DNA from 2 places in the Lysinibacillus sp. FSL P2-0066 genome. Region 2 is predicted to be linked to the other one. Evidence: predicted binding sites of a transcription regulator. Region 2 holds the regulator's gene; the other holds the start of a gene.

Region 1 (16,647 bases), 780 kb from region 2:
GTATTCCTAACTGTATCGAAATGGGCTACGAATTATCCATTTATCAAAATAAACACGGCTATTATCAAGTGCCTCAGTACTCTCAACAGGATATGCAAGCGATGCTGAATGCATACGACACAACATCTAATCCCCTTCATTAAATAAAAACAGTCCATGGTGAATACTCACACCATGGACTACTTTTTTAGTACAAAAAAGCGAACAAGCATGTCGTTCGCTTTTTCAGTTTTATAATACTTTTCCTAAAAACGCCTTCGTACGGTCGCTTTGTGGATTGCCGAATAGTTCCTCTGGAGAACCTTCTTCTACAATATAGCCCCCATCCATGAAGACCACTCGATCGCCTACTTCACGGGCAAAGCCCATTTCATGTGTCACAACAACCATTGTCATCCCTTCAGCTGCTAGATTTTTCATAACATCTAGCACCTCTTTTACCATTTCAGGGTCAAGTGCTGAAGTTGGTTCGTCAAATAAAATAGCTTTTGGCTTCATTGCTAAGGCACGAGCAATTGCCACACGCTGTTGCTGACCACCTGATAGCTGCTCAGGATAATTATATGCCTTGCTATCGAGGCCAACCTTTTTTAATAGTTCATGTCCTAGAGCCTCTGCGTCTGTACGACTCATTTTACGAATTTGCATAGGTGCCATTGTAACATTATCAATAACAGTCATATGCGGGAATAAGTTAAATTGTTGGAACACCATACCTACTTCAGCGCGAATTTCATTGATATTCGTTTTAGGGTCGTTAATTTTTACATTTTCAATATAAATAGCACCATCCGTTACTTCTTCTAACATATTGATGCAACGGAGAAATGTACTTTTTCCTGAACCAGACGGCCCAATAACACAGACAACTTGTTTTTCTTGAATTTCATAATCGATTCCTTTTAATACTTCAAGCTTGCCAAAGTATTTGTGTAGGTTTTCAATTTTTATCATCTAGCTTCCCGCCCTTCTACCTTAGCTTTACGAGGGACATAGCTATTGCTAAATCGTTTCTCGATAAATGCCACAATTTTCGTTACACCATATGTTAAAACTAAATATAATAATGCTGCAACGATATACGGTTCCCAGAAGCGGAAGCTTGCACCAGCTACGACCTTACTAGCGTATAAAATATCTGGTGCTGCAATTACTGTTACGAGTGAAGAATCTTTTAATAATGCGATAAATTCATTTCCTAATGGTGGAATCATCCGTCTAAATGCTTGAGGTAAAATGACCTTACGCATCGCTTGGTTATGCGTTAATCCAAGAGAGCGAGCAGCCTCCATTTGTCCTTTTGCAATACTTTGGATCCCTGCACGGAAAATTTCTGCATTATAAGCAGCACAGTTTAAAATAAGCGCTGTAATCCCTGATACCATATAGCCTAAAGAATGACCAAAAATTGTTGGAATAACTGCTAAGTGAATTAACAAGATTTGTACAAGCATCGGTGTTCCACGGAATAAATCGATATATAGTTTAGATGGCCAATAGATCCATTTTTTACTCGATAATTTTCCAAGGCCTAAAAATAGCCCTAATAGAATACCGCCAAAATAACCACTAAGTGTCAAAATAAGTGTTACGCCAATACCTCGTATAAACATATCTCGGTAGTTCCAGACAATGTCCCAGCGTAAGTCAAAGATGTCCATCCGAAAACCCCATTCCCCTTTAAATTACGATTAATAAATGAGCCGTTAGCACAGTTACTATGTTAGTAGCATCATGTCATTCATTTCTTACTAAAAATCAGTACCTGTAATTTCTTTTAATTTACCGTTTTCTTTAATCTTTTTAAGACCTTCGTTTAATTTATCTAGTAATTCTTTATTGCCTTTTTGAACCATGAAGCCATAGTATTCTTTTTCGAATGCGTCATCTTCAATTACTTTTAGTTTTTGATCTGGATGAGCCTTAATATATTCATAAACGACTGCGTTATCTCCGATAGCTGCATCAACATTACCATTTAGCATCTCTTGAATAGCGATTGGCTGACTTTCAAAAGCCATAATATTTGTACTTGCTTCCCCTTGAAGCTTTTTCGCCGCCATATGACCAGTAGCATTAATTTGTACTGATACTTTTTTATCTTTTAATTCATCAAGAGATTTAATTTTTGAATCTTCTTTCACAACAATTAATAACTGAGACTCATAGTATGGTTCTGTAAAATCAAATGATTCTTTACGTTCTTCCGTAATTGTGATCCCTGAAGCACCGATATCTGTTTCACCGTTTTTAATTGTTTGGAACACTGGCTCCCATCCAATATTATTCCACTCAACCTCAAAGTCCATCTCATCTGCAATTGCTTGTAGAATATCGACATCAATCCCTACAATTTTCCCTGAATCGTCAACAGATTCAAATGGTGCAAAAGTGGCCTCAGTACCTACTTTATAGACCTTTTTGCCATCTCCACCATCTTCTGAAGAAGAGCTACCTGAAGATGCCCCATCTTTTGTACCACATCCTGCAAGCGCTAATGTTAATGCCGCAATAATCATCAGTAACATCCAACCTGTTTTTTTCATTATATTTCCCCCTAGTTCGATAATTTTCCAAATTACGTATTATTTTTCGCAATTCGGAAATGTTAGACTATTAGGTCAATTATATTAACATTATAGTATTTAGACAACAACTTTTCGCATAAAACTAAATATTTTTTCATATAAATTTATATGAAATTCATATAATTTGAAAAAACATGTATAAATAACAAGAAAATAAACCTAAAACTAATATATATACAATGAGAACCATGCCAAATTTCGATAAATTTAGGCAAAAAAAAAGAATCCCCTCAGATAGGATTCTTTTTTTTTCGACTATTGCTAGTCTCACGTACAGTATGTTCACTAAAAAATAATTTGGAGTTGTTGCTTTTTTGAAGGTTTGAAAGGAATAAATAGGGGAATAATGCCAACTAGGACAGTATTCCCTATTCTTCCTCTCGATCTCCAGTAAGCAGGCTGCTAAACTACTTATTAGGAGATGAGCTATAACAGTATATCAATTAATCAGTAAAATGGCGCCCTCGGAGGGAATCGAACCCCCAGTGCAAGAACCGGAATCTTACGTGTTATCCATTACACCACGAGGGCAAAAGACACAAAAAAAAAGTACTCACTCTAGGCTTACGAAAAGCATGATGTAGATAACCCTCATTTTTGAAGCATACCTGCAAAATAGTGTTCTGTACTTTAAACCTTATAACCTTAATCATTATACAAGCCTATCCTATATAATTCAACCATAGATTGCAAAAACAATTTATTTTTTTTAATTTCACTTTAGCAGGGTTAATATTTGACCTTCCCTGACTATAATGTGTATGATAAGGATACAGCTGAAATACAAAGGAAAATTTTCAGCAAAGGTATTCGAATTTAGCTTTTTAAGGAGGATTTAACATGAATTTAATTCCTACAGTTATTGAACAAACTAGTCGTGGTGAGCGTGCATATGACATTTATTCACGTCTACTTAAAGACCGTATTATCCTTTTAGGAAGTGCCATTGATGACAATGTTGCCAACTCCATTGTCGCTCAGCTTCTTTTCCTACAAGCAGAAGATCCAGATAAAGATATCTCTCTTTACATTAATTCACCTGGCGGATCCATTACGGCTGGTATGGCAATCTATGACACAATGCAAATTATTAAACCACAGGTACAAACAATTTGTATTGGTATGGCTGCATCAATGGGTGCTTTCCTACTTGCAGCTGGAGAACCTGGTAAACGTTTTGCCTTACCAAATGCTGAAGTTATGATTCACCAACCACTAGGTGGTGCGCAAGGGCAAGCGACAGAAATTGAAATTGCTGCTAAACGTATTTTATTCTTACGTGAAAAATTAAATGGCATTTTATCTGAACGCACTGGTCAACCACTTGAAGTCATTGCAAGAGACACAGATCGTGATAACTTCATGACTGCTGAACGTGCAAAAGAATATGGCTTAATTGACCACATTATGCATCGTAGCGATAATAAATAAAAAAGAGAAGGCATCACAGAATTGCTCTGTGATGCCTTTTGTATTTATTGAATGTTAATCTTCGTTTTCAATAATTGTTGCCAACGCTGTAACCGCTTGCTCAGCATCGTTACCTTCACTGCTTAAAGTCACTTCAGTACCTTTAGCAACTGCTAAGCTCATGACACCCATAATGGATTTGGCATTTACTTTTTTCTCGTCTTTTTCTAGAAAGATATCAGCACTAAAACGATTTGCTTCCTGCACAAATAGTGCTGCTTGTCTAGCTTGTAGTCCTAATTTTAATTTAACCTGGACTCTTCTCTCAATCATTCTCAAAACTCCCCTTCACTACCGTTCATCTATTAGTTTTATCTTACCTTACTTACAGGCAAAAGAACAATAAGCGATTAGCATGACATTCATACCTGAAAAGTATGATAACTTAACCACCTATTTTTTCACCACGCCTTAATGCATCCGCAATCTCATCAATTTTTCTCAATCGATGGTTAACACCAGATTTACTAACCGTTCCACTAGATACCATTTCACCAAGCTCTTTCAATGTCACATCTTGGTATTCAACACGGAGACGAGCTATTTCACGAAGCTTCTCTGGTAGTTGATCAAGACCAATTGAATTTTCAATAAATCGAATATTCTCTACCTGCCGTAATGCTGCACCAATGGTTTTATTTAAATTGGCAGTTTCACAGTTCACAATACGGTTGACACTATTACGCATATCTCGCAAAATCCGAACATCTTCGAATTTCATCATAGCCTGATGTGCGCCAACAATATTAAGGAAATCTGAAATTTTTTCCGCTTCCTTTAAGTACGTCACAAAGCCTTTTTTACGTTCGATTGTTTTGGCATTGAGTTCAAATTCATTCATCAAATCCATTAATGCTTCACCATGCTCTTTATATAAAGAATAAACCTCTAAATGATAAGCCGATGTTTCTGGATTATTGACAGAACCTCCTGCTAAAAAGGCTCCCCTTAAATAAGCTCTTTTTTGGCCACTCTTTTGAATGAGCTTTCTTGAGATAGTATGGTTAAATTGAAAGTCGTCTGAGATGATTTCTAAATCAATTAATAGCTCACGCGCACCTTCTCTTACACGACATATATACACATTATTTTTTTTCAATCGCATTTTCTTTCGAACAAGTAATTCCACATTGTACGGATACAATTTTTTCATAATCGTATATAGTCTTCTGGCTATTGCAGCGTTTTCGGTTTGCACGTCTAAGCTTAGTTGTTTATTTGCAAAGGATAATGAACCATTCATACGAATTAGGGCAGAAACTTCTGCTTTCATACAATGATCGTCCGCTTCTATTTGTGTCAATTCTTTTTTTGTTTCAGAAGCAAAAGACATATCACGCCCCCCTTTCAATCATGATTTCTATGTATATGTTCATCTTACCATATACAATAAAGCCATTATGTTTCTATTATTGGTCCTCTTACTTTTTGATGGTAAATATCAGCATAATCTACCAGCCATTCTGCAACATTCGTAGCATTATGGCGAACCGTTCCATCTGGTCGAATTGTAGCAATGTCCCGTTTAATAACTTCTAATCCCATACTTTCAAGCTTTGCTACATCAAATGTTACTGGTTCCGCTCTTTCTTCTTTATACAATTCTTTTACAGGGTTCGGTAGTTCTTCATCATTTACTAAAATGGAATCGATAAAATCATGGCCAACATGCTTATGTATGGCTGTTACATGATCGCCTGCTGTATAAGAAATAGTTTCGCCCTTTTGTGTCATTAAATTACAAACATATATTTTTCTTCCTTTAGCCTTAACAACTGCTTCTCCTATTTCCTTCACAAGCAAATTCGGAATAATACTTGTATATAGGCTTCCTGGTCCTATTAAAATATAGTCTGCACGAAGTATTGCACGAATAGCTTCTGGTAACGGTTGCACATTTTCAGGTACTAAAAAAACGCGATTAATGCGTTTGGTCGCTGTCGGGATTTTTGATTCGCCCTCTATAATTGAGCCGTCATCAAGTACAGCATGTAGGGTGATTTTTTTATTAGCAGCTGGAATTACTCGACCATGAACTTTTAAAACCTTTCCCATCTCACTTATAGCATGACTGAAATCTCCGGTAATATCAGTAAGGGCTGTAAGCATTAAATTTCCTAAGGAGTGGCCTCGTAAATCTTCAGATGCCGAAAAACGGTATTGAAACATTTGCTCTACAAGGGGCTCAATATCTGATAATGCTGCAATCACGTTGCGTACATCACCAGGTGGTGGGATATCATAATCATCACGTAAACGACCTGAAGATCCACCATCATCTGCTACTGTTACAATAGCAGTTATATCAAATGGGTGATGCTTCAGCCCGCGAAGTAACGTGGAAAGCCCTGTGCCACCACCAATTACCACAAGCTTTGTTTGCTTTTTCCCCATTCACTCATTCCTTTCTACGATTAATATCACGATGCGTAATAACCGTATTTTCCTTGCCCGCAAAATATGCACCAAAAAATTCTGCTAATGTCACGGAGCGATGCTGGCCCCCAGTACATCCAAAAGCAATAACAAGCTGTGATTTGCCTTCTTGTCGATAGAGCGGAATCATAAAGTCTAATAAATCCGTTAGTTTTTGTATTAGTATTTGTGTATCTTCCAACGCTAACACATAAGAAGATACCTCCGTTTGAAGACCCGTTTTTGGACGTAGCTCCTCCACATAGTACGGGTTTTTAAGGAAACGAACATCAAACACTAAGTCTGCATCAATCGGCATTCCATGTTTAAAGCCAAAAGACATAATATTAACGGTAAAAATAGTATCTGCCTCACTCGCAAATTCTTTGACGATTTTTTCACGTAATTGCTTTGGTTTCATGTTAGATGTGTTATAAACAAAATTGGCACGACCTTTTACGACAGATAAAAGTTCTCGTTCCTGTTTAATCCCATCTAGAGGTAAACCATTCACTGCTAATGGATGTGCACGTCTTGTTTCTTTATAACGTCTGACTAATGTGGCATCATCTGCATCTAAAAATAAAATACGAGCAACAATATCGCCTTCTTTTAGTATATGGTCTAATGCGCCAATTAGAGCATCAAAAAAGTCGCCTCCGCGCATATCCATCACTGCTGCAATTCGAGTACTGTTTTTACCAGAATCCCTTAGTAAGGTTAAAAAAGTTGTAAGTAACGCAGGTGGTAAATTATCAATACAGTAATACCCTAAATCCTCAAAGCTTTGAATAGCTACTGTTTTCCCAGCCCCAGACATTCCTGTAATAATAACCAATTCATGTGTACTTTGTTGGCCTTCAACCACCACTGTCATGCAACTCCTTTATTGTTCTTTTGAAATTTGTATTTTTTGATGAAGTAATTCAAAATCCGTTGTATAGTCAAACGTGCCATACTGAATGCCTGATTGCGAAACAGCAAATTGTAAATTAGTTCGATCTCCTTCAGCCATTGGCAAATGTGCTAAATCCTCTACTGGGTGCCATGCAAGTTTGCCTTCTCTTGTTTCTTCAAATGGTACTCCATCTACATCCTTTGCAACAAATGTATAGAGCATCCATTCATCCACTACATCATTGTTTTCTTTAATGATCATCGTATAAACACCCTTTAAATGAACATGTAAAGGTGTGACATTTGTCTCTTCTTGAAACTCACGAATAGCAGCCTCAAAGATTGACTCGCCGCTCTCCATTTTCCCTCCTGGAGCTACATACCAGCCTCGTCTTGGTTTCTGAAGTAATAATACTTTACCGTCTTTTACGGCAATTAAATTTGCAATTCTTTGCATAGGCACACCTCTAATCACTTTTGCATTCTACTCTTCATTATAACAAGACCTTGTAAGATTTGTCCTCATTTACAACTCTTGTACGCAGACTATTAACAATTTAGTTCTATTCAAAGATAACCATCTCATCTTGGGCGAAATTTACGTGTTTCGTAATATTATTATTTGATTTTTTACACATAAAAAAGTAGGCTGCTCCCACCTAATGGAGGCGGAAACAACCTACTAAACAAAATAAAAGGGGGATTGCTAATTACATTTTTAATCATACACCTTTTATATGTCATTCAAGTTACAGCAATATTAAAACCACATTAAAATTGTATTTTTTTCCTTAAAATAGCCATGTTAGGCATTAATCTTCTCTAATAGCTCTTCTACATAATGTTGAACAGCTTGCGCGGCAATACTACCGTCACCAGTTGCTGTTACAATTTGACGAAGTGATTTTTCACGAACATCTCCAGCTGCAAAGATACCTGGGATTTTTGTTTCCATCGTGTCATTTGTCAAAATATAGCCAGCGTCATTTAAAATACCTAATGATTCAAATGGTTTAGTTAAAGGTAGCATACCAATATAGACGAATACACCATCTGTAGCAAATTCAGATTCTGTACCATCAACAGTTGATTGTAGTGTTACACTCCCAACTTTACCATTCGCTTCATTGATTTCTTTGACAGTTGCATTCCAAATGAAATCAATTTTTTCATTGGCGAAGGCACGATCTTGTAGAATTTTTTGTGCACGTAATTTATCGCGACGGTGGACAATTGTCACTTTATCTGCAAAGCGAGTTAAATAAACACCCTCTTCAACAGCTGAATCTCCGCCACCTACGACAACAAGATTTTTTTGTTTAAAGAATGCACCATCGCATACTGCACAGTAGCTGACACCACGACCACCAAGTTCTTTTTCACCTGGCACACCCATTTTTTTATATTCTGCACCAGTTGTAATAATAATAGCACGTGTTTTATATTCTTTTGCGCCTGATTTAATTGTTTTATATTCTTCTCCATCGATGATTTCCGTTACATCACCATAGGCGTATTCAGCACCAAATTTTTTAGCATGCTCAAACATTTTTGTAGAAAGCTCTGGTCCTAAAATTGTCTCAAAACCTGGGTAGTTTTCCACTTCTTCTGTGTTTGCCATTTGTCCACCCGGAATGCCGCGTTCAATCATTAATGTTGACAAATTCGCACGAGATGTATAGACGGCAGCAGTCATCCCAGCAGGACCTGCACCAATAATTACTACATCATAAATTTTTTCTTCTGACATAAATACTTCCCCCTAAACAGAATACTTTTTATCTTCATTCAACCAATACACAAAACGTCATTATAGAAGAAGATCAATGACGCTACGAAAAAATTGGTGTTAGCGTTAGTATGTTCATCGTATGTGAAAGTATAAAGTTATTCAACTATGTTGCTCATACTTTAATTATGACTGTTTGGCAAAAACGTTAAGATTTCGTCAATATACTTCGATAAAGTAGATACAGATACTCCATATTGCTGTGCAATTTCCTTTTTTGTCACTTTGAGCATTTGTGAAGATCTGAATAAATAATCATTTGCTCCTGCAATTGCTGTTGGATTTGTAAAACGATAATTTTCTACTAAAGCTTGTTCACATAGCACAAACCACATTTGAAACATAGGTACAATTAATGATGATAGCTTTCCATACTGTTCTAATAAAATTTCTGAAACCTCTACTGACCGTAAAAAGCTTGCTTCTACTTTGTTTTTCTTATCAAATTCATGTCCTAGTGCATAAGCCAAAAATAATTTCTCAAAAGAGCCTAATTGTTCAATATTAATCCATTTTGGATGGGCGATAATTTCTTGCTTATGCGCTGTGCCTTTCAGTAAAAACAAGCCAAAAATGCGCTCACTTGTATAAGTGCTCTCTAATTTTTCAACAATAAAATCACGATCATGCTCCAATGCATCAAGCCCAAATTCATTTTCTTGTTGACGCCAAGGTTCAAAGCCCTCTTTGTCTGGGTCTAATTCTAGAAGCTGATCCCAAGCACTTTTCGAAATCTCCTCATGTCCTGAGAAATAGGCAGCATGCGACAACCAAAAGTAAAATCCTGCATCTCCTACATAGCCTCTCTTTTGCATACTGCGCAGCCATTTATAGGCTAATTCATATTGGCCGATTAAGGCTAATGTAGCACCAAGTTTATATCGATGCTCCCAAGTATAGGGTTGAATTTTGACAAGAACATTTAACAGTTCTTGTAAATCCTCTTCATTTTTTTCATAATAAGCAATCACCGTTAAATTGCATAATGCATGTAGATTGCCCTTATTTTCACGTAGCACTGTATGCAAGAGAGCCTTTGCTTGCTCTTCTTCTCCAACATAAAAATAAGCGAGTGCTAGATTATTATAGGCGGACCAAAATGCTGGTCGATCTTCAATTAAATCTTCTAAAATAGTAATAGCTTCAGGAAAATCTCCCTTTTCCATGCAACGACGAGCTTGCTCCTGACGATATAAATCCTCACCAGAGCCTTCAAGCTCTTCAAAATCATCTTGCTCAAAAGCGACAAACTCTAATATTTCTGCCGCTTCATCTGCATAAGCACCCTCAGGTTCTAGCTTTAAATATTCTTCAGCAAAGCGTTTTGCATCATGCATGATGCCCACACATCCTGATACTTCTGCCATGTAAAATATGATTTCTGGATTATCTGGATCAATTTGATAGGCACGACGAAGTAGATCATACGCTTCCTCAAAACGTTGACCTTCTAACTCTACTATGGCTAACTGCAAGATAATCATTGGATCGTCGGGGCTTAAATCTACCGCACGCTGTAAATATTTATAGGCTTTATTCATTTGTCCACTGTTCATTGCTTGAATTGATTTCTTATAATAATAGTCGCCTGTTGGAATGAACGACACTATATTCGATTGAGTCTCATTTTGACGTTTCTTTTCCAATATATTTCCTCCGAAACAAGAAATAAGGAACGTATTTTACGTTCCTTTACACAGTATCTCCTATTATACCACACAATCAATAATATGCTGTTATTTCTCCTCGTGACGTTTTTCCAACACATGTAGAACATCATAAATGCTTACTTTTTGTTCTTGTAATAATACTAGTAGGTGATAAATTAAATCAGCAGCCTCCCATTTTACTTCCTCAGCATCTCGGTTTTTGGCACCAATAACCACCTCTGTTGCTTCTTCCCCAACCTTTTTACAGATTTTATCAATACCCTTATCAAATAAATATGTAGTGTACGCTCCTTCTGGCATTTCCTGCTCTCGCTTTTCGATGACACGAGCAAGTTTAGAAATGATGTCAATAGAACCTACCTTCTCATTTTGCTGAATGACTTCAGTGAAGCAAGAAATTGTACCATTATGACATGCTGGCCCCGTCGGTAGAACCTCCACTATTAACGCATCTTGATCACAATCTGCTTTGATTGACACTACTTTTTGTGTATGGCCACTTGTTGCTCCCTTATGCCAAAGCTCTTGACGGGATCGAGAATAAAACCAAGTTTCCCCTGATTCAATGGTTTTAGCTAATGACTCCTTATTCATATATGCTACTGTTAATACCTCTTTTGTATTGGCATCTTGTACTACAGCTGTAACAAGACCGCTCTCATCAAATTGAATGTTCTCTATCATCTTACCGCCACTCCTTTTTCACGTAAGTATTCCTTTACTTGCGCTACACTCGTTTCTTTATAATGGAAGATGGAGGCTGCTAGTGCAGCATCTGCATCTACCTCATGTGCTAATACTTCGTAAAAATGTTCGGCATGTCCCGCTCCACCACTGGCAATCACAGGAACTGTCACAGCTTCACGTACTGCTTTGGTTAAGGCTAAATCAAAGCCTGATTTTTCTCCATCTTGATTCATACTTGTTAATAAAATCTCACCAGCTCCTAAGCGTACAGCCTCTTTTGCCCATTCAATAGCTGACCAAGATGTTTTGTTGCGTCCACCATGTGTATAAACCATCCATGTGCCATCTTCCTCACTATAGCGAGCATCAATTGCTACAACAATGCATTGTGCGCCAAAGTAATCAGAGCCTTCCTTAATAAGTGCAGGTCTTTCCAACGCGGATGTATTCACCGAAACTTTATCAGCACCTGCTCGTAAAATACGCTTCATATCATCCAACGTACGAATGCCTCCGCCAACAGTAAAGGGTATGGCAAGCGTAGCCGCTGTTTGACGAACGACATCTACCATCGTTTCTCGACCTTCATGTGAAGCAGAAATATCTAAAAATACAAGCTCATCTGCTCCTTGTTCATCATAGAACTTCGCAAGCTCTACAGGATCTCCTGCATCTCGGATAGAGACAAATTGTATACCTTTTACAACACGACCTTCTTTCACATCAAGACATGGGATAATACGTTTTGTTAGCATGCCTTCACACCTTTCAACCATTGCTCTAATAAATAAACACCTAATTCCCCTGATTTTTCAGGGTGAAATTGCATGCCAGTCACAAAACCATTCGTCACAATACCAGGTACTTTAATGCCATAGTAATCAGCATAGGCAACAAGCTCTGATTCTACTATATCTGTTGCATAAAAGGAGTGAACAAAATAGACATGCTTGGCTGATACTTCATTGTGTAACCATGCAGGACGATTTGTCACAATCAGTTCATTCCACCCCATATGTGGTACTCTATATGCTTGGCCCTCTTGGCTACCACTAAAGCGTTTAATACACCCCTTGAAAAAGCCTAGTCCCTTTGTTGGGGTTACTTCATCACTTTGCTCAAATAATAATTGCATGCCTAGACAAATCCCTAAAAGAGGACGGTTTTCGCTTTGTACCTTCTGTAAATATTGATCTAAGTTTGTTTCAGCTAAACGCTTTCTGGCATCAGGGAATGCACCCACCCCGGGTAATAAAAGTGCGTCAGCTGTATCTAACGCCTTCTCATCAGCAGTTATAATAACCTCACAGCCAAGCCGTTTTAATGCTTGCTCTACACTAAATAAATTGCCCATACCATAATCAATAACACCTATTTTCACGTCAACAGCCCCTTAGTAGATGGTACGCCTTTAACACGCGGGTCAATTTCCACTGCGGCATCAATCGAACGTGCTAATGCTTTGAAAATTGCCTCAATAATGTGATGTGTATTCTGGCCATAAGGTACAATTACGTGAACATTCATCCTTGCCTCAAGGGCAAATTTCCATAAAAATTCATGCACTAATTCTGTATCAAACGTTCCTACTTTTTCTTTCAATGCTGGCACACGATACTCTAAATGAGGTCGATTCGAACAATCGACCACTACCTGAGCTAGTGCGTCATCCATCGGTACAAAGGCGTTACCATAGCGTTTAATGCCTTTTTTATCACCAAGTGCTTCTCGAACAGCCTGTCCTAATACAATACCAAGGTCCTCTGTTGTATGGTGATCATCAATATAAGTATCGCCATTAGCATGTATTGTGCCATTAAATAGTCCATGCTTAATAAATAAGTCAAGCATATGGTCCATAAAACCTACGCCTGTTTGGATATCAGCCTTGCCCTCACCATCTAAATCAATGGCTACTAAAATTTGCGTTTCATTCGTTGTACGCTCTATCTTTGCATATCGTTTCTTTTCTGTCATCGTCCTATTCCTTCTCCCATCCACGTGATTCCACTGCACGAGCATGACCCTCTAAGCCTTCCATACGCGCTAGACGTGCAATTTTTGGTGCATTGTCACTCCAGGTTTTTTTACTATAGTAAACAATACTTGATTTTTTCACAAAATCATCGACATTTAAGCCACTTGCAAAACGAGCAGTACTATTGGTTGGTAGTACATGGTTGGTCCCTGCAAAATAATCACCAACTGGCTCAGAACTATATCGACCTATAAAAATACCGCCTGCATGTCTTATTTGCTCAGCTAGTGCCTCCGCATTTTCTGTCACAATTTCTAAATGCTCTGGTGCTAATGAATTAATAGCTTCCACTGCATCCACCAATGTTTCTGCTACATAAATTACTCCAAATTTCTCTATAGAAGCACGAGCTACTTGTTGACGTGGTAAGTTCAGCAATTGCTTCTCTACTTCCTCAGCTACTTTTTTGGCTAATTGCTCTGAGGTTGTGACAAGAATTGCGCAAGCTAGCGGATCATGCTCTGCTTGTGATAAAAGGTCTGCAGCAATTTCATCAGGATAGGCTGTGTCATCAGCCAGCACAGCAATTTCACTCGGTCCTGCGATCATATCAATGGCCACTTCTCCAAATACCTCACGTTTGGCAAGTGCCACATAAATATTTCCTGGACCTGTTATTTTATCGACTGGGGAAATTGTTTCCGTACCATAGGCAAGTGCAGCTATGGCCTGTGCCCCACCAACTTTATAAATCTCATCAATCCCTAAAAGGTGAGCCGCCACAAGTACACCTGCTGGTAGTTTCCCTTTCTGCCCTGCAGGTGAAGTAATAACAATACGTTTCACCCCTGCAACCTGCGCTGGTATAACATTCATCAATACAGATGAAGGATAGGCTGCTGTACCACCCGGAACATATAGTCCTACTGCATCTAAGGCCGTTACCCGTTGACCTAACCAAGAACCCTCTCCCAGTTCTAGGCGATACCCTGAACGTATCTGTTGTTCATGATAAAAGCGAATATTTTCTGCTGCTTCCGCTAAGTCCTTATAAAGTTGAGGATCAAGTTCACTTACTGCTTCTTGTATTTCTTCTTCAGAGACGCGCAAACTTTTAGGGACATAGCCATCCCACCTCTCAGTATAGGTACGTAACGCCGCATCTCCCTGTACCTTAACATCTGAAAGGACTTGTCGCACAACTTTTATTTGTTCCTCATTTCCTCCTTCAAGTGGTCTTTTTAAGGAAATGCCTTTTTCAAGCTTTGTTATTTTCATCGGATTAATCCCCTTTAGTCCTTCATATGTAGCTAAAAATGATTACTCTTTCTGCTCATTCACACATTTCTTTAATCGCTTCACAAGATCAATAATACGCTCACCTTTCATACGATAACTTACTGGGTTTGCAATTAATCGAGAAGAGACAGCAGTAATAAATTCATATTCTACTAAGCCGTTTTCTTTTAATGTACGACCTGTAGAAACAATATCGACAATTCGATCAGCTAAGCCAATCATTGGTGCTAATTCAATAGAACCATTGAGCTCGATTATTTCCACTTGCTCACCAATGCCTTTGTAGTACTTCATTGCAATATTCGGATATTTCGTAGCAATTCTTGGCGCAATCTCATTCATGGAGGTGTTTGGTAAGCCTGCAGAAGCGATATAGCAATTACTAATTTTCAAATCAAGTAATTCATGCACCTCTCGCTGTTGCTCTAACAAGACATCCTTACCAGCAATACCTATATCCGCAACACCATGTTCAACATAGACAGGAACATCCATTGGCTTTGATAAAATAAAGCGAATTTTTTCCTCTGGTATTTCAATCATTAATTTACGTGACATTTCTACTTCTTCTGGTAAATTAAAGCCTGCCTCTAACAGCATTTGATATGCCTCTTCAAAGATTCGTCCTTTGGGCATTGCAATCGTTAATTCATTCACCGCCAACTTCCTCCTGTCCAACTACCACCACTTCTGTAAAATATGCTAAAAAGGCCGCTTCATCGACTAGACTACTACGTAACTGCAAAGTAGCTAATTTTCCTGCTGCTCGTAAAGTTTTAACCTTTAGTAAAGCTGCCTCAAATTGTTCTTCTTCAAAAAGTACAACTGTTGCTTCCTGTCGTTTCTCGGACTGCCCATTAAGTGTTTCTAATAAACGATCCACACGAATACTAAATCCTGTAGCACCAACCTTTGAACCAAATACCTCTAACAAGCCATCATAACGGCCTCCATTTCCTAATAGGAAGCCACTTCCTACAGCAAATACTTCAAATAGCATACCCGTGTAATAACTCATATGACTCGAAAGTGTGAAATCAAAAGCTACATAATCAGCTAAGTCAGCCATTTCAAGTAGTTGAGCAAGTTGTTGCATGTATTCTAATGCGTCATTTTTACGTACATATTTTTCAATATCTCGTATATCCTTGACATTCATGGCTTCTTCAATAAATTGTAAGAGGGCATCGGATTTAGCTTTTGGCAGATCAAATGATTCTACTGCTTCTTCAAACCCTACATAATTTCGTTGGACAAGCAATGTTCTAAGCGTTGTTTGCTGTTCAATACTCTCTGTGTAATCTTGTAAAATGCAATTTAATATACCAGCATGTCCAATTGTGATTTTAAACTCTTCCAATTTAAAATGCTTTAATAGCTCCATTGCCGTTACAATAACTTCTGCATCGGCAAAAACTGATTGATCACCTATTAACTCAATTCCCATTTGATCAAACTCAGCTGGCCTGCCACCTTCTGCTTCCTGAGCTCGAAAAACGCTGGCAAAATAGGCAAGGCGTAATGGAATCATTTCCTTTAATAGTTTCGATGTAGCTACTCGGGCAATCGGTGTAGTCATGTCAGGTCGCAGCACTAACGTATTCCCTTGGCTATCCACTAACTTAAATAAATGAGCATCAGCAATCGCTGAAGCCTTCCCCACTGTATCGAAATACTCCACCGCAGGCGTTTTTATAAACTCATAACCCCTTTTATATAAAAAGTCTCTACCAGCATGTCTAACTGCTTCAACTTTCTCATAGATTTGCGGAAATGTATCGCGCATTCCAAGTGGTTTTTCAAACATTTTTATCGACGACATATGGACACTTCCTCACATTTCACTTTAATTCA
Region 2 (16,647 bases):
TTTACCAACACCTGTAGGTCCTAAGAAGATAAATGAACCAATTGGTCGTTTTGGATCTTTTAAGCCTGCTCTTGCACGACGTATTGCACGAGAAATCGCTTCTACCGCTTCACCTTGCCCTACTACACGTTTGTGTAATTCTTCTTCAAGCTGCAGTAACTTCGAAGATTCTTCGGAAGCAATTTTAGCAACTGGGATTCCTGTCCACATTGATACAACTGCTGCTACATCATCCACAGTCACCTTAGATTCGGCTTTACCTTGCTCTTCTTTCCAATTTTTTCGAGTGGCTTCAATTTCATCCTTCAGCTTTTGCTCCGTATCTCTTAGCGCTGCTGCCTTTTCAAATTCTTGACCTGATACGGCTGCATTTTTTTCAGAACGAACATTTTCAAGCTTATCCTCGAGCGCCTTTAAGTTTGGTGGCACTGCGAATGAGCGTAAGCGTACTTTAGAACCTGCTTCATCGATTAAGTCAATCGCTTTATCTGGTAAGAAGCGGTCAGAAATATATCTATCACTCATTTTTGCGGCTGCTTCAATCGCTTCATCTGTAATTTTTACACGGTGATGCGCTTCATAACGATCACGTAAGCCTTGAATAATTAGAATAGCCTCTTCCACTGTCGGCTCATCCACTTGGATTGGTTGGAAACGGCGCTCTAAAGCTGCATCCTTTTCAATGTACTTACGGTACTCATCAAGTGTTGTGGCACCAATACATTGCAGCTCACCACGTGCTAAAGATGGTTTTAAGATATTTGATGCATCAATCGCACCTTCAGCACCACCCGCACCGATTAATGTATGCAATTCGTCAATAAATAAAATGATGTTGCCTGCTTGGCGAATTTCATCCATCACTTTTTTCAAACGATCTTCAAATTCTCCACGATATTTTGTACCTGCAACAACTGTCCCCATATCTAGTGTCATTACACGTTTGTCACGAAGGATTTCTGGCACTTCGTTATTAATAATTTGCTGTGCCAATCCTTCAGCAATCGCTGTTTTACCAACACCTGGCTCACCAATCAATACAGGGTTATTTTTCGTACGACGCGATAAAACTTCAATAACTCGTGTAATTTCCTTGCTTCGGCCAATAACAGGGTCTAATGTACCTTCACGTGCAATTTGTGTTAAATCACGTGCTAGACTATCTAATGTTGGTGTATTGGCAGCTTGAGCTGCTTGTTGGCCAGATTGGGCATTATCATTATTACCTAATAGCAATAATACTTGCTGGCGAGCCTTATTTAAACCAACTCCCGCATTGTTTAAAACGCGAGCTGCCACGCCCTCACCCTCACGTATAAGCGCCAGTAATAAATGCTCTGTGCCAATATAGGAGTGACCTAATTTACGTGACTCATCAACAGATAATTCAATTACTTTCTTAGCTCTTGGCGTATAATGAACGATTGGACCGACATCTTCTTTGCCCTTACCAACTAATTCTTCAATGCCAGCTTCAATCATTTGAGGACTAATATCAATGGCTTCTAACGCTTTCGCAGCAATACCGCCGCCTTCACGTATAAGCCCTAATAGAATATGCTCTGTACCGATAGATTCGTGCTTCCAACGAATAGCCTCTTCCTGAGCAAGCTGTAATACTTTTTGCGCGCGTTGTGTAAAACGATTAAACATCATATAAATCCTCTCCTTTTTCCCCATTTATAGGCTTATTCGCATGTTCTTGAGATAATGTCTCACGAAGCATCTCCGCTCGAACACGATCCCGCTCAGCAGGTGGTAATGCCTCACCTGCATAGTGCTGTAAAAAACCTGGTTGCATACTAACAACACATTCATTTAAGGTCGTTGCTTGTATACCATCAATCAATTGTAAATCTACTCCTAAACGAACATTAGATAGGCAAGTCGCGGCTTCCTCACTTGTTAAAATTCTCGCATGTGTAAGGGTGCCTAAAGCCCGATATACTCGATCTTCTAGCGCAAGCTCTGCCTTTTCCATTAATTTACCTCTTGCATGTCGTTCTTTTTGAATAATCTTTTCAGCGACACTTTGTATGTCTGCTAAAATATCTTCCTCTGTCTTTCCAAGTGTAATTTGGTTAGACACTTGATAAACATTCCCTAAATTTTCGCTTCCTTCACCATATATACCTCTTACAGTCATTCCTAAGCGTGTCATGGCGTTTATAATCTGATTCATTTGCCCTGTTAATGTAAGAGCGGGTAAATGCATCATGACGGACGCTCGTAGACCCGTACCAATATTCGTTGGACAACTTGTTAAATAACCAAAAGTATCTCGAAAAGCATACGGTAATACTTTCTCTAGGATACGATCAATCTTATTTGCTTGTTCATAGGCACTTTGAAGTTGAAAACTTGCTGTCATACATTGAATGCGTAAATGATCCTCTTCATTCACCATAATGCTCACGGATTCATCTTCAGAAAGTAGTATAGAGCCCACTTGCTCTTTTTTAGCCAGTTGTGGGCTAATCAAATGCTTTTCTACAAGAATTTGACGCTGTAAAGGCGATAAATCCTTTATAGCAAAATAAGCATAATCATTTTGAAGCATTGGGCTATCACTTACAGCATGTGTAACAGCCTGTTCTACCTGCAGGGCCTCATTCTCTGAAAACGCTAAAGGAAAACGGTACCCATCTAAATTTCGTGCGAGGCGTATCCGTGTACTAATGACGATATCTGAGTAATCATCTTTGATATGCATCCAAGTTGGTGTCGCACGCTCTAAAAATGATTCAATCATCATGACACATCACCACCTTCAAATTGTAGATGCTTCTCTAGCTCTTTGACTTCATCCCGTAGCTTCGCCGCTTCTTCAAACTGTTCTTCATCTACGGCGGATTTCATACGCTTGCGGATATCTTCTATTTGCTTTTTAATAACATACACATTACTGCGAGCACCAGGCATTTTACCAATGTGTTGTGGACCTGCCTGAATGCGATTAAATAGCTTTGGCAAATGATCACCAAATGTGTCATAACAGCTTGGGCACCCGAATTTTCCTTCTTTTAAAAATTGCTTATACGAAAATCCACATTGTGGGCATGTTTGCTGTTGTGGTTGTACCTGTTGTTTTTCCCCCACCTTTTGCCATGTAGGAGAGCCAAACCAGTTAGACAATAACTGTTGAATAGATACTGGCTCTTGTTTAAACTCTGCATGAAATGGATGGAATTGTGAGGCGCAGACGTCACAATAATGATGCTCTACTTTTTGCCCACTTTGAACTTGTGTTACTGTAACTGTCGCATTACGTTGTTTACAATGTTCGCATATCATTTCCATCACCTCACTATTTTTGTTGTTCATATTTAATTGTTGTCAGCATTGCTCGCAATATTTTTGATCGAATGACATCTCTTAATGGGAGATGCAAGTCGATCGTGGAGCGATCAATTGCTGCTAACATTAATTTCGCTTCTCGCTTGGAAATTACCTGCTCATCAATGAGTCGATAAACCAAATCTTCCGCCATCGTTTGAGATGCTCCACCTTCAATTTGCCGGAGAACATCGTCGATTAAATCAATCTGTGAATTCGCGCGGACACGTAAAATTCGAATGTATCCACCACCACCACGTTTGCTCTCAACAAGGTAACCCCGCTCGGCAGTAAATCTTGTATTAATGACATAATTTATTTGTGATGGTACACATTGAAATTTATCAGCGATTTCACTACGTTTAATTTCAATATGCCCTTCTCCACCTAATTCAAGTACTTGCTTTAAGTAACCCTCTATGATGTCTGATATATTACGCATTTTAGGAATACACCTCGCTTGCTTCACTGACTTTGACTATCTTTGACTTTCTTTGAGTATATTATACAAAACGCCTGAAAAAAATTGCAATGATTTCGCCCATAGAAAAGTGGAAAGTCTTGAAAATGCCCTTTAAGGCAACAAAAAGAGCACTTTTTTAATTATTTGTGTACGGTTAATAATTTCCTCATACATTTAATGTACCCTAGTTAGTCATAGAAAAAACGCAAGCATATGCAACTAGCATATACTTGCGTCTATGAAAATTATACCCAGCGACCAACAATTGGATAGCGCCAAGGTTCATCCGACAATGCTTTTACGATACCAATAATCGGTACCACAAATAGCATAATGCCGAAAATGATTAAAAATGGTAAGCCAATAAGGACAAAGCTTAAAACAACAGAGATAGCAATTAAAACACCCATGACAATTTGGAATAGCAATGCTTGAATAGAAATTGCCTTTACTTCCTCATCAGAACTAATTAAAAAGAAAATAATGGGCACTAACCATGGCGCAAAAAATGCACTTGCGTGTATGATTACTTTAGACCATTTAGTCTCCATATATATCAACCCTTTCTTTGAACTTTATCTATGTTTTATGTACTACTATTTACGGAACTATACCCACAATAGTTTCACATTTAAAAGGATTTTTTAAAATTTTTTTGAAAGGCTGTGAGGAGAGTTGGAATTTAACAACACATTAGCAAATGAATATGAAAAGGGTATTCGCCGTACATTGCCTAGTTATGATGCCATGCTACGTTTAATACAAACTTTTTATCACTCTAGACTACCAGAAAATGCTAACATGTTAATCGTGGGAGCAGGGAGCGGCAATGAAATTATACAGCTGGCAGAAGGAAGGCCACATTGGTCATTCACTGGCATTGATCCATCTGCATCCATGCTTAGCATAGCTAAAGAGCGTTTACTCGCTCTACCAAATAATATGTCATTCCATCAGGCTACAATACTAGATGCTTCGCTGCCCTTCTCACAGTATGATGCAGCAAGCTGTGTTCTCGTCTTGCATTTTATTCAGGAATATAAAGAAAAGCTAGACACAATAAAAGAAATAGCAAAACATTTAAAACCTGGAGCACCATTTGTCCTTGTTTCAAAATATGGTCAGCTAGGCTCTTTAGAAACAGAACTACAATTTGATTTATGGCGTTCCTATTGGCAACAGCATACTAGACTTTCTTTGTCTGAATTAGCAGAGATGGAAAAATCCATTCGTTCTCTTTCTTTTATGAGTGAAGAGGAAATTGTAACACTTTTACAAAGGGCAGGCTTTACTAAACCTTCTAGATTTTTTGCCACTACTTTGTTCGGTGGATGGGTATGCTTTAAAGAGGACTAACTATTTTGTAGTAAATAATTTGAGGTGAAAACCGTGATAAGCACCATTGGCATTACAAAACAACAACATCTGTTAAAAGATTTTCCATTAGAGGAGATCCATCAGCAAGAATTTGAATGGTATTGGGTTGATTTTAATTGTCCTACAGCCGAGGAAGAATCATTGTTGGATACATTTTTTCATTTTCACCCTCTTGCTATTGAAGATTGCTTAATGAGATTACAGCGTCCAAAGCTAGACTTTTATGATGATTTTCATTTCTTTGTCATTCATCGAGTGAATGAAGAGACGTTAGCTGCGGAGGAGGTTAATATATTTGCCTCCAATAAATTTATCGTAACCTTCCATAAAAATCCTGTCCCTGAAATAGATAAGGTGCAGAAGATGCTGGAAAACCAACCGAAGAATTGGGAGCGCGGTACTGTATACTTAACGTATCAAACCATTGATAAAATCGTTGATAGTTATTTTCCACTCGTTTACAAAATTGAAGATCATCTAAATGCTTTAGAAGGTGAACTTACATACCAAAGCAATGTAAATGCCATGAAAATTGTCTTCGAGTTCCGTAGTGACTTACTTGATTTAAGACGTACTATTTTACCAATGCGTGATCTTTTATATCGCGTTCTTAATTCTTACCGTTTCTCATTAAAGAAATCAGAAAGAGCTTATTTTGGAGATATCTACGACCATCTACTTAAGCTAACAGAGATGGTTGAATCCAATCGAGAGCTTACCGCGGATATGCGAGATAGTTATATGGCTATGAGTTCGAGTCGCATGAATGGCATTATGATGACTCTAACAATTGTCTCAACAATCTTTATCCCACTTACCTTCATTGCTGGTGTATATGGAATGAATTTCGATAATATGCCGGAGCTTCATGGACAATATAGCTATTTTATTGTACTTGGAATTATGATAATTATCGTTATCTTTATGCTGGCCATCTTTAAACATAAGGGATGGTTTAAACTATTTAAACCATAAAAAAAGACTGCTCGTTTTGTTGTGAAACGAGCAGTTTTTTTAATTTATTAATACGGTCCTCTATCATCAATTTTATTATCGCCCTGCTGTGGAAATAAAAAATAGGCTAATACCCCTGATCCTAAAGCTGCACATATTGTAATTAATAATTGCTCAACATCTGGTACCTCAGCATAATAGTTTCGTAGCATATAAACAGAACCAATTGCAACAATCACCATGACAGGAATAACAAATTTAAAGCGTTTTTTCTCCATACTATCCCTCCTCCCATTCTTTTTTTCGTACGATTTTTATATTGCTAAACAGTTCGTATTTTACAGGTTTCCTATTTTAAATTCAAATTTACATCGCTTCACCATTTGGACTAACAATAAAGTAAAAAAATAAAGAAATAACCAATTTTTTAACCAAATATTCAGCAAATAATAGTAAAATAGATTTAAGCCCATTTATTTATTAAATTTACAAACCTAACAAATTTCAAAAGTGCTTATTTACTTACAATTTACAATGGATATTAAGAATGGAGCAAATAATAATGAGTTGGTTTTCAAAAAATAGTAGTTCTAGCTACTCAATTACATTAACACCAGAAAATTTTAAGAGCAGTGTACAACTAGATGTATTGAACCACCCCAATCTTCAAAAACAATTACAACTTTTAAATTTAACACTTGAGGATTTAGCTATTATTAAGCAACTACAGCCCTTAGCTAAAGACTTAATTCCTGAAATGGTGGAGAAATTTTATGCAGCCATTAGTTTGAGCCAAGATTTACTTGATATTATTAATAGAACATCACATATTGATCGTTTGAAAATCACGTTACATAAACATTTAAGCGACATTTTTGAAAGTCATATTAATGATGCCTACATTGCTGAACGAAAAGCCATTGCTGAGGCTCACGTTCGAATTGGCTTGCAGTCAAAGTGGTATATTGCCTCATTCCAATCACTCACTACTACTTTTGCAAACTTTGTGAACGAAGTGGATATTTCTAAAACAGATGCTATTCGTGCTATAAACGCTTTTTGTAAAATCATTAATTTTGAGCAACAGCTGGTGATTGAGGCCTATGAAAAAGAGGAAGAGCGTATTCGCTCAGCAGCAGATGCAACAAAAAATTCCCTTGTCACGACGATCCAAAGTACTGCTGAGGAGCTTAATGCCATTAGTGAAGAAACAGCCGCATCATTATTAGTGATCTCCTCACAAACAGATGATATTGCTGTAGCGACTAAGCAAGGATTGAGCTTCGTAGCAGATACACAAGAAAAATCAAGACGTGGTCAACAGCAGTTGAAAGAACAAAATGATTTAATCCAAGTTATTTTGCAAAGTGTCAACGGTCTTGAGGTAACGATGAACCAACTACGTACCTCTTCTCAAAAAATTTCTGAAATCGTTGGGCTAGTTACAGGCATTGCAGATCAAACCAATTTATTAGCATTAAATGCTTCTATTGAGGCAGCACGAGCAGGAGAACATGGGAAAGGTTTTGCGGTGGTTGCTGAGGAAGTTCGTAAACTCGCTGAGGAAACAAAAAACGCCGTCCAAAATGTTTCTCATCTTATTAAGGAAACGGAAAGTAATATTACGACTATGGCTAATTCAGTTATCAATGTTGATCAAAAAATTCAGCATAGCGTCAATACACAAGAAAGTTTATCCAAGTCATTTAATGATATTGCTGATGCAGTTTCTGGTATTCAACAGCAATATGTAAATACATCAAGAGATATTTCAGCCATTTCCAATTTAATTACTGAATTATCGCAGGGCGCTACGCTAGTATCTTCGTCTTCCGACTCGCTCATTAATGTTGTTAATGAGTTAAATATGTAAAAAAAGGGAACTCGTTTAGAGTTCCCTTTTTCCTTAATGCGGCAATGCACGTTTTTGTTTACGGTGCTCTCGTCTTGCTGGCCCAGTTTCAAATAAACGCTTTTCTTCATCTGTTTCAGGGTAAATCGCAGGAACTGGTACTGGTTTCCCTTCCTCATTTACTGCAACCATCGTGACAAATGATTCTGTCGTTAATTTTTCCTCGCCAGTCTCAATATTGCGCGAAACAACGCGAACATAAACCTCCATCGAAGAACGTCCTGTAGACGAAACAATACTCTCGATTTCAAGAATATCTCCTACATGTGCAGCGGATAAAAAATCAACCGAGTCAATAGAAGCTGTCACTACAAGGCCTTTTGCATGTTTCATTGCTGTAATAGCAGCGATTTCATCAATATAAGCTAACACTCTTCCACCGAAAATAGAATTGTGATTATTTGTGTCTGGGGGTAATACGAGACGCGATTGAACCGTACGTGATTGGCTCATTGGTACAGCGTTGTTTGGCATAATTCTTGCAACTTCCCTTCTCATGTTGTTCTTTCGTCATCGTATCGCAGAAAAAGAGCTGATGCAAATTTAGAACGATTTTTTCATCGAAATAAATTTCATGTCAGTCATTTCCTCTAGAGCCCACTTAATTCCTTCACGTCCGTAACCACTCATCTTTACTCCACCATATGGCATGTTATCTACTCGGAATGTCGGAATGTCATTAATAATGACAGCACCAGCCTGTAATTCATCTGCTGCATATAAAGCATCTGACAGTATATTCGTGTAAATACCTGCATTTAGACCAAGGTCCGACTCGTTTACAAGTCGAATTGCGTCGTCTAATGTTTCATATGAAACAATTGAGACGATTGGTGCGAATGTTTCCTGACAGACAATTTTCATATCAGCTGTCACATTCGTCATAACTGTTGGTGTTAAAGTACGTTCAGTAAATACGCCTCCAGTTGCAATTTTAGCCCCCTGTTCCTGTGCCTCCTCAATCCATTCCTTGATGCGTTCCACTTCGTTTGGATTAATCATGGCACTGACATCCGTAGTTTTATCTAATGGATCTCCTACTATAAGCTTTTCTGTTTCTGCAACAAAGGCTTTAGTAAATTCATCAATAATGGAAGAATGCACATAAATACGTTGTAATGAAATGCATACTTGTCCAGCAAAGTTAAAAGCCCCGCTTACACAACGATTGATAATTTTATTTATTGGCGTAGAGGGTTCGACAATTACCGCTGCATTAGAACCTAGCTCTAAAGTAACTTTACGTAAACCTATTTTTTCTTTAATTTTCAAACCAACTTTACCACTACCTGTAAACGTTACTTTTTTGACGTATGGATGTGTGACAAGTGTATCACTAAGCTCGCCTCCACTGCCTGTCACAATTTGCAATGCCCCATCTGGTAATCCTGCCTCACGGAAAATTTCAGCCATAACGATAGCACTTAGTGGCGTTTGTGTTGCTGGCTTTAATACAACTGTATTGCCTACTGCAAATGCTGGACCTAACTTGTGAGCCACTAAATTGAATGGAAAATTAAATGGCGTAATGGCTGATACCACACCTAAAGGTTCTCTTTTTGTCCAGCCTATTCGATCCCCTGCTCCAGGGGCTGCATCCATTGGCACAGTCTCACCTTTTGACTGTTTAGCTCCCTCTGCTGCAAATTGATAGGTGGCGATTGTACGGTCAATTTCAGCTAAACCTGCAACTATAGGTTTTCCAGCCTCTAAGGCTAAAATCTCTGCAAGTTCTTCTTTTCGTTGGCGCATCTTATCAACAACTTTATATAATATTTCGGCACGTTCGTAGGCTGTTGTCTTTTTAAACGATTGGAATGCCTGCTGTGCACCTTCGATAGCTTTCTCTACATCTTGAATAGATGCTTTAGCTACATGAGCAATAACCTCACCGTTATATGGAGAAGCTAGCTCATAGCTTTCCTCTGCATCATGCCACTGGCCATTAATCCACAGTTTTGTTTCCTTCATCCTTCAAATGCACCTCCAAATAATCATGTTCTTCTTTATTCTATCACGAAGAACTTGAACTAGACGCAATGGTAGCTGCACTAACCGCTGCAATCATTGCTGCTTGCTGCGCTTGAATTAATAGCTCAATAGAAGACATAATGGTCATGGACAAAGACTTTTGCACCTTTGCCATATCATAAATAGCGATTTGTACAGCCATAAAGAGCACAAATTCACGATGCCATTTTAATAACTTCATGTCTTTTAATTCATGGTATAAATCAATCAATCCTTGAAGTTGTGTTTTATTCAGATTAAGTATTGCTAAAAAGCCAAGTAAAGGATAATGCATAGCCTTGACTTTAACGCTCTGCTTTTTGAGCACATCACGAAGGGTCACAACATCTGATACTAGCTGACCATCAAATTGGGGTGAAAAAAATGTTAATACCTGCGAAAGCCATTGGAGCTCATTACCAGCATTAAAATTATATGTTCGTAGCTCTTTATAGTATCGATTCATGGTAGCTGCACGCATTTCAACATCATCAGATGGACTACTTAATAATATGGCATAAGGAATGTCCTCATATGAGGTTAAAAATGGGTGATGTTTACGTATAGCATCGAATAAGGCCCTAGCCGCCTGTGCATGCGCCTTTTTATCCTGTTCATCCTCCGTCAAAAACTGCGCCCCGATATAGCTAAAATTACCACTTCTAAATTTAACCTCCTTCAAGATGCTCACATTTGTAAGTAAATTCTTTACTGCATTTTCAGCATCATCTTGCTCCATGAGGTTGGCAGCAATACTATATCCAACTGTTGTTCGTAAAGGAGACATCCATGTAGATTGCTTCTTCATCTCTTGTAAAACATTTTTATACTTCGTTGCATCAAAAGTTTTTCCTGACGCTACAAATGTACTAGCAATAGCTAATACAATTTTACGGTCCACCGTCCAGCCTGCAGCCTTAGAAACATCCTCTACTATATTTGCAAATTCATTTTCAATCATCACATAATCCATATTAAATCCCACTCCTTTACCCGTTTTACGTAACATAATGTGAGAAAGATTCACCCTCTTTGTAACAATTAACATAAAAAGTAAACATAATTTAATGTATGTTACTTACTTTATTTGATTTAATAGAAAATATTAACAACCTACAAAGGAGGTATGGCCGATGTTAGCAAAAACCACAAAGAAACTATTATTTACCATGACTTTAAAGGATCGATTAAATCTATTCCTTTACCTAAGAAATTCATCCAATAATATCGCTTTACATACTCTTTTCCATAAAAATTAATATCGAAACACTTGAACACTCAAAATAAATATTCATCACTAAAGCCTTACTTTCCATACAATAACTTTTCTGTTTCCAGATAAAAAACAGCGGCAGAAAAACTTTGCCGCTGTACAAATCACTTGTTAAATTAACCCTAGCTCTTGCAGTTCTTCAGATGTGAAGGCTCTTGACCTTGTTAGAAAACGTTTGCCTTCTACGCCCTCGAGTGAAAACATGCCGCCTCTGCCATCCACCACATCCAATATAATTTGTGTATGTTTCCAGTAATCATATTGATTTTTGTGCATATAGAAAGGAGCATCACCCACTTCACCAAGGCACACATCCTGATCTCCTATTAACAAATCCCCTTCTGGATAACACATCGGTGAGGAGCCATCACAGCATCCGCCTGATTGATGAAACATAACGGGCCCATGTTTCTCTTTTAATAGATCGATTAGTGCTAGCGCTTCTTCCGTAGCTAATACACGTTCAACCACGCTCATGCACCTCCCTACGAATTAGAAGAAACCAAGTTTGTTTTCGCTATAGCTAACTAATAAGTTCTTCGTTTGTTGGTAATGCGCTAACATCATTTTATGATTTTCACGACCAACACCCGACATTTTGTAGCCACCGAATGCAGCATGTGCAGGATATGCGTGGTAACAGTTTGTCCAAACACGACCAGCTTGAATTTCACGACCGAAGCGATATGCCGTATTAATATCTCTCGTCCAAACACCTGATCCTAAACCATATAATGTATCATTAGCAATTTCTAATGCTTCCTCTTTCGTTTTAAATGTTGTGACAGCAACAACTGGTCCGAAAATTTCTTCTTGGAATATACGCATTTTATTATGCCCTTTGAAAACAGTTGGTTTAATGTAGTAGCCATTTTCGAAGCCTTCACCCACATTATTTTTGTCTCCTCCAATTAGACATTCTGCACCTTCTTGCTTACCAATATCTAAATAAGAAAGAATTTTTTCCATTTGCTCACTAGATGCCTGTGCACCCATCATTGTGTTTGGATCAAGTGGGTTGCCAACTTTAATGGCTTCTACTCGCTGTAATACGCGCTCCATAAATTTATCGTAAATAGATTCTTGGATCAGTGCACGTGAAGGACAAGTACATACTTCCCCTTGATTTAGAGCGAATAGCACAAAGCCCTCAACAGCTTTATCTAAAAAGGCATCATCTTTATCCATAATATCTTCAAAGAAGATGTTTGGCGACTTACCACCCAGTTCTAATGTTACTGGAATAAGGTTTTGAGAAGCGTATTGCATAATTAAACGCCCTGTTGTTGTCTCACCTGTAAAGGCAATCTTACCTATGCGTGGATTTGATGCAAGCGGTTTCCCTGCTTCTAAGCCAAATCCATTCACAACATTAATGACACCTGGTGGTAGTAAGTCTTCTATTAATTCTAAAAGCACCATAATAGATGCTGGTGTTTGTTCTGCAGGTTTTAATACGACACAGTTTCCAGCTGCAAGTGCCGGCGCAAGCTTCCATACAGCCATTAATAATGGGAAGTTCCAAGGTATAATTTGGCCAACTACGCCAATTGGCTCGTGGAAATGATAAGCAACTGTATCGTTATCAATTTGGCTTACTGAGCCCTCTTGAGCACGTAATACCCCAGCAAAATAACGAAAATGATCAATTGCAAGAGGGATGTCTGCATTTAATGTTTCGCGTACCGCTTTACCGTTATCCCATGTTTCAGCAACGGCTAGCTTTTCTAAATTTTGCTCAATACGGTCCGCAATTTTAAGTAAAATGTTTGCGCGTTCTGCTGGTGATGTCTTGCCCCATGCATCCTTAGCAGCATGCGCCGCATCTAATGCATGTTCAATATCCTCAGCTGTGGAACGTGCTACTTGTGTAAAAACTTGTCCAGTAACAGGAGTAACGTTATCAAAATACTGACCCTTCACTGGGGGTGTCCATTCGCCACCGATATAATTATCGTATCTCTCTTTGAATTGAACTACCGATCCTTCAGTGTTTGGAAATGCATAAACCATTTTACTTCTCCCCTTTACACAATTTAATGAGAACTATCTACAAAAAACGTTATTTTATATCGGAATAACAATATTTTCATAGAAACCCTCTCACCTAATATATTGTCAGAAACATAAAATAATTTCAACTTTTTCAAAAATTTTTCCAACTAATTTATTTTTGCTAGAAAAGCTTCTAGCATTCACTGTATGTGTGACGTTAAGGTATACTTAAAAATAATATAAAATATAGGAGAACAATATGCGTATTAATAAATATTTAAGTGAAACAGGCATCATATCTCGTCGTGGGGCTGATAAATGGATAGCAGAAGGGAAGGTAACGATTAACGGGGAACTGGCTACAGTTGGTAGTCAGGTTGAAACAGGAGACATTGTTTGCGTGGATGGAAAAGAGGTAAAGAAAGAACAACAGCTTGTTTACATTGCTCTGAATAAACCTGTTGGGATTACAAGTACAACAGAACGTCATATAAAAGGCAATGTCGTTGATTTTGTCAATCATCCTTTGCGTATTTTTCATATCGGGCGTCTTGATAAGGAATCAGAGGGGCTATTGTTGTTAACGAATGATGGTGATATCGTCAATAAAATTCTACGTGCTGAAAATCATCATGAAAAAGAATACATTGTTCAAGTTGATAAGCCTATAACTGCGCAATTCATCCAAAAAATGGGGGCTGGGGTCGATATTTTAGATACAACAACTTTACCATGTCGTGTGGAAAAGATTTCAGATAAAGTATTTAAAATCATTTTAGAGCAAGGCTTAAACCGCCAAATTCGTCGAATGTGTACTGCACTAGGATATTCCGTTAAGCGTCTTCAACGTATTCGAATTATGAATATTAAGCTTGGTAATTTAAAGGTAGGGCAATGGCGTGATTTAACAGAGAAGGAACGAACAGAACTATTCAAACTACTCAATTACACACCAAAATAAACACATTTAAGGGGAGGGGCGAGGACTATGATATCCATTCAAAGCACAGAACAACTAACAGGGGTAAGAATTAGCGCGGATTATTGGGATTTAGATGAACTAATTAATGCTATTTATAAAGTAACTGGTGACGAAAATAAATACTATGATTATCAGGGTCCTCGACTACGTATTTTAAGCGTTTGCTATAAACTAAGACATGCTATGCTCGGTGAACATCACCTAGAGTTTGTTAGTAATGGACTTAATAAGAGTGTTCTAACACAACATGAGCTCATCTTTCCAAGTAAGAATGTCTATTTTTCAACAGAAATTCTTTGGCCAGAAATTATCTTTAGTGCCATCGCATTAAATGATTTTATTGACCTGCACCAAAAGTTAAACAATGCTTCTATGTGGAATCATGAAATAGCTATTATACGCAAATTTCAAGCGGCTATTGCTGAATGTCTAGAGCAAGAGGTAAGTGAAGAAGATTATGCTGTGTTTTTAAGAATGTTACATGCTAAAAATCCCTTAACTTTCCGTTTTGCAACCCAGTACGTGGATGTTCTAAATCTAGAATATATCGAATTAAGTAAAGAGGAACGTCAGGCTCATTTAGCGGCATTTGCTGTGAGATTAATGGTAGAGGACCATGAATATGTAGCTTTAAAATCCCACCTGATGGAAGCAGCTATAGCAACAAAACAAGCATTACATGATATTCAAATTCAACTAAATTATCCTGAAGAAATATTCTGGTGAACAAACCATGCCGTCTCAACATAATTGAGACGGCTGTTTTTTCTATTCTATTGTTTTGTAGGCCATTTTACGAATAACTTCCTCGTGCTGAGGATAATCTGCTAAAAGCTCTTCCTGTGTGAACAATTCAAAATCCTCAAAGTCAAAGCCTGGCGCCACCATACATCCTACTAAACTAAACGAATCAGATTCCTCCACCGACGAGCCGAAAATTGTATGCTTTGGTACTGCGATTTGAGGGACCTCCCCTGCTTCTACATTCAAGCCAAGCTTCTTCGCTTCATATGTCCCATCTGGGAAAATCATATGCACTGTTAGTGGGCTTCCTGCGTGATAATACCATAGCTCGTCCGATTGTAAACGATGTAAATGTGAAATATCCTGTGAGCGCAGGAGGAAATATATACTAGTATAAATCGGTCTCTGTACATCTCTCACTGCTATATCGTCCGATGCACGAAACGATGAAATGTAATAGCCCCCTTCAGGATGTTCGGCTAACTTTAAATGTTCAATAAAATATTGTGCTGAATACTTCAAAAAGCATCACTCCTTTTTTCAACCTTACCAAAAAGTAAAGTGGAAATGCTACCTCTGATTCTTTCAACATACAAGCCAAAAAGGACATCTCAACATGAGATGTCCTACCATTTTTATAATCCGCCTAAATAAGCTGCCTTTACTTGCTCGCTCTCTTGTAGCTCTTTTGCTGAACCAGATAAAACAATACGCCCTGTTTCAAGTACATATGCACGGTTAGCGACAGATAATGCCATATTAGCATTTTGCTCTACAAGTAAGACGGTTGTTCCTTCTTTATTAACCTGCTCAATAATATTAAAGATATTTTTTACCATCAACGGTGCAAGACCCATTGAAGGTTCATCCATTAATAATAGTTTTGGTTTTGCCATTAAGGCGCGTCCCATCGCCAGCATCTGCTGTTCCCCACCAGACAATGTACCTGACTGCTGTTTTCGGCGCTCTAATAATCGTGGAAATAACTCGAAAACATGATCCATATCTTTTTTAATACCTGCTTTGTCATTTCGCAGATATGCACCAAGCTCTAAGTTTTCCTCAACTGACATATTGGCAAAAACACGGCGTCCTTCTGGAACGTGAGAAATCCCTGATTTAACAATAGTCTGTGCCGCTTTCCCAGCTATCGAAAAGCCTTCATATTCAATAATGCCACCTTTTGGCTTCAATAAACCTGATAATGTCTTTAAGAGCGTGCTCTTTCCAGCACCGTTTGCACCGATTAACGTTACAATCTCACCCTCGTTTACTTCTAAAGAGAGGCCCTTTAATGCTTGGATGTTGCCATAATAAACATCGATATTTTGTACTTTTAGCATTAGCCGATAACCTCCTCACCAAGGTACGCTTCTATTACCTTTGGATTGTTGCGAATTTCTTCTGGTGTCCCATCAGCGATTAATTGTCCATGATCAAGTACGTAAATACGTTCACAAATACCCATAACTAAGCTCATATCATGCTCAATCAGCAATATTGTTAAGCCGAACTCTTTACGAATAAATGCAATTAACTCCATTAAATCATGAGTTTCTTGTGGGTTCATCCCTGCTGCTGGTTCATCCAATAAAAGTAGT

What was found. Region 2 encodes CtsR, which represses protease genes until heat stress. Its sites were predicted from a motif close to ATGGTCAATAAAGGTCAAACA; they were not measured.
Region 1: clpP (ATP-dependent Clp endopeptidase proteolytic subunit ClpP) is a predicted target of CtsR. The motif match lies at 3,322-3,342, and genes of this name have one in related genera.

Annotation. Positions count from the first base shown of each region.
Region 1 is NZ_CP150202.1:3,670,353-3,686,999, forward strand. Features, by position in the region: gene MKZ14_RS18215 (spore coat protein) at 1-143, shown strand, start outside; gene MKZ14_RS18220 (amino acid ABC transporter ATP-binding protein) at 232-954, opposite strand; gene MKZ14_RS18225 (amino acid ABC transporter permease) at 951-1,661, opposite strand; gene MKZ14_RS18230 (basic amino acid ABC transporter substrate-binding protein) at 1,752-2,546, opposite strand; tRNA gene MKZ14_RS18235 (tRNA-Arg) at 3,045-3,119, opposite strand; gene clpP (ATP-dependent Clp endopeptidase proteolytic subunit ClpP) at 3,429-4,019, shown strand; gene MKZ14_RS18245 (HPr family phosphocarrier protein) at 4,074-4,331, opposite strand; gene whiA (DNA-binding protein WhiA) at 4,444-5,391, opposite strand; gene MKZ14_RS18255 (YvcK family protein) at 5,457-6,452, opposite strand; gene rapZ (RNase adapter RapZ) at 6,457-7,350, opposite strand; gene MKZ14_RS18265 (8-oxo-dGTP diphosphatase) at 7,360-7,827, opposite strand; gene trxB (thioredoxin-disulfide reductase) at 8,176-9,120, opposite strand; gene MKZ14_RS18275 (tetratricopeptide repeat protein) at 9,282-10,805, opposite strand; gene hisIE (bifunctional phosphoribosyl-AMP cyclohydrolase/phosphoribosyl-ATP diphosphatase HisIE) at 10,896-11,513, opposite strand; gene hisF (imidazole glycerol phosphate synthase subunit HisF) at 11,510-12,271, opposite strand; gene hisH (imidazole glycerol phosphate synthase subunit HisH) at 12,265-12,897, opposite strand; gene hisB (imidazoleglycerol-phosphate dehydratase HisB) at 12,894-13,493, opposite strand; gene hisD (histidinol dehydrogenase) at 13,498-14,772, opposite strand; gene hisG (ATP phosphoribosyltransferase) at 14,815-15,450, opposite strand; gene MKZ14_RS18310 (ATP phosphoribosyltransferase regulatory subunit) at 15,443-16,615, opposite strand.
Region 2 is NZ_CP150202.1:4,447,306-4,463,952, forward strand. Features, by position in the region: gene MKZ14_RS22165 (ATP-dependent Clp protease ATP-binding subunit) at 1-1,656, opposite strand, end outside; gene MKZ14_RS22170 (protein arginine kinase) at 1,646-2,755, opposite strand; gene MKZ14_RS22175 (UvrB/UvrC motif-containing protein) at 2,752-3,294, opposite strand; gene MKZ14_RS22180 (CtsR family transcriptional regulator) at 3,308-3,778, opposite strand; gene MKZ14_RS22185 (DUF4870 domain-containing protein) at 4,045-4,350, opposite strand; gene MKZ14_RS22190 (class I SAM-dependent methyltransferase) at 4,475-5,155, shown strand; gene corA (magnesium/cobalt transporter CorA) at 5,189-6,151, shown strand; gene MKZ14_RS22200 (hypothetical protein) at 6,199-6,408, opposite strand; gene MKZ14_RS22205 (globin-coupled sensor protein) at 6,693-8,003, shown strand; gene MKZ14_RS22210 (acyl-CoA thioesterase) at 8,037-8,516, opposite strand; gene MKZ14_RS22215 (aldehyde dehydrogenase family protein) at 8,586-10,013, opposite strand; gene MKZ14_RS22220 (DUF4003 domain-containing protein) at 10,057-11,025, opposite strand; gene MKZ14_RS22225 (hypothetical protein) at 11,186-11,311, shown strand; gene MKZ14_RS22230 (DUF779 domain-containing protein) at 11,437-11,796, opposite strand; gene adh (aldehyde dehydrogenase) at 11,818-13,338, opposite strand; gene rluF (23S rRNA pseudouridine(2604) synthase RluF) at 13,580-14,281, shown strand; gene MKZ14_RS22245 (hypothetical protein) at 14,309-15,028, shown strand; gene MKZ14_RS22250 (cupin domain-containing protein) at 15,071-15,568, opposite strand; gene MKZ14_RS22255 (ABC transporter ATP-binding protein) at 15,682-16,389, opposite strand; gene MKZ14_RS22260 (ABC transporter ATP-binding protein) at 16,389-16,647, opposite strand, start outside.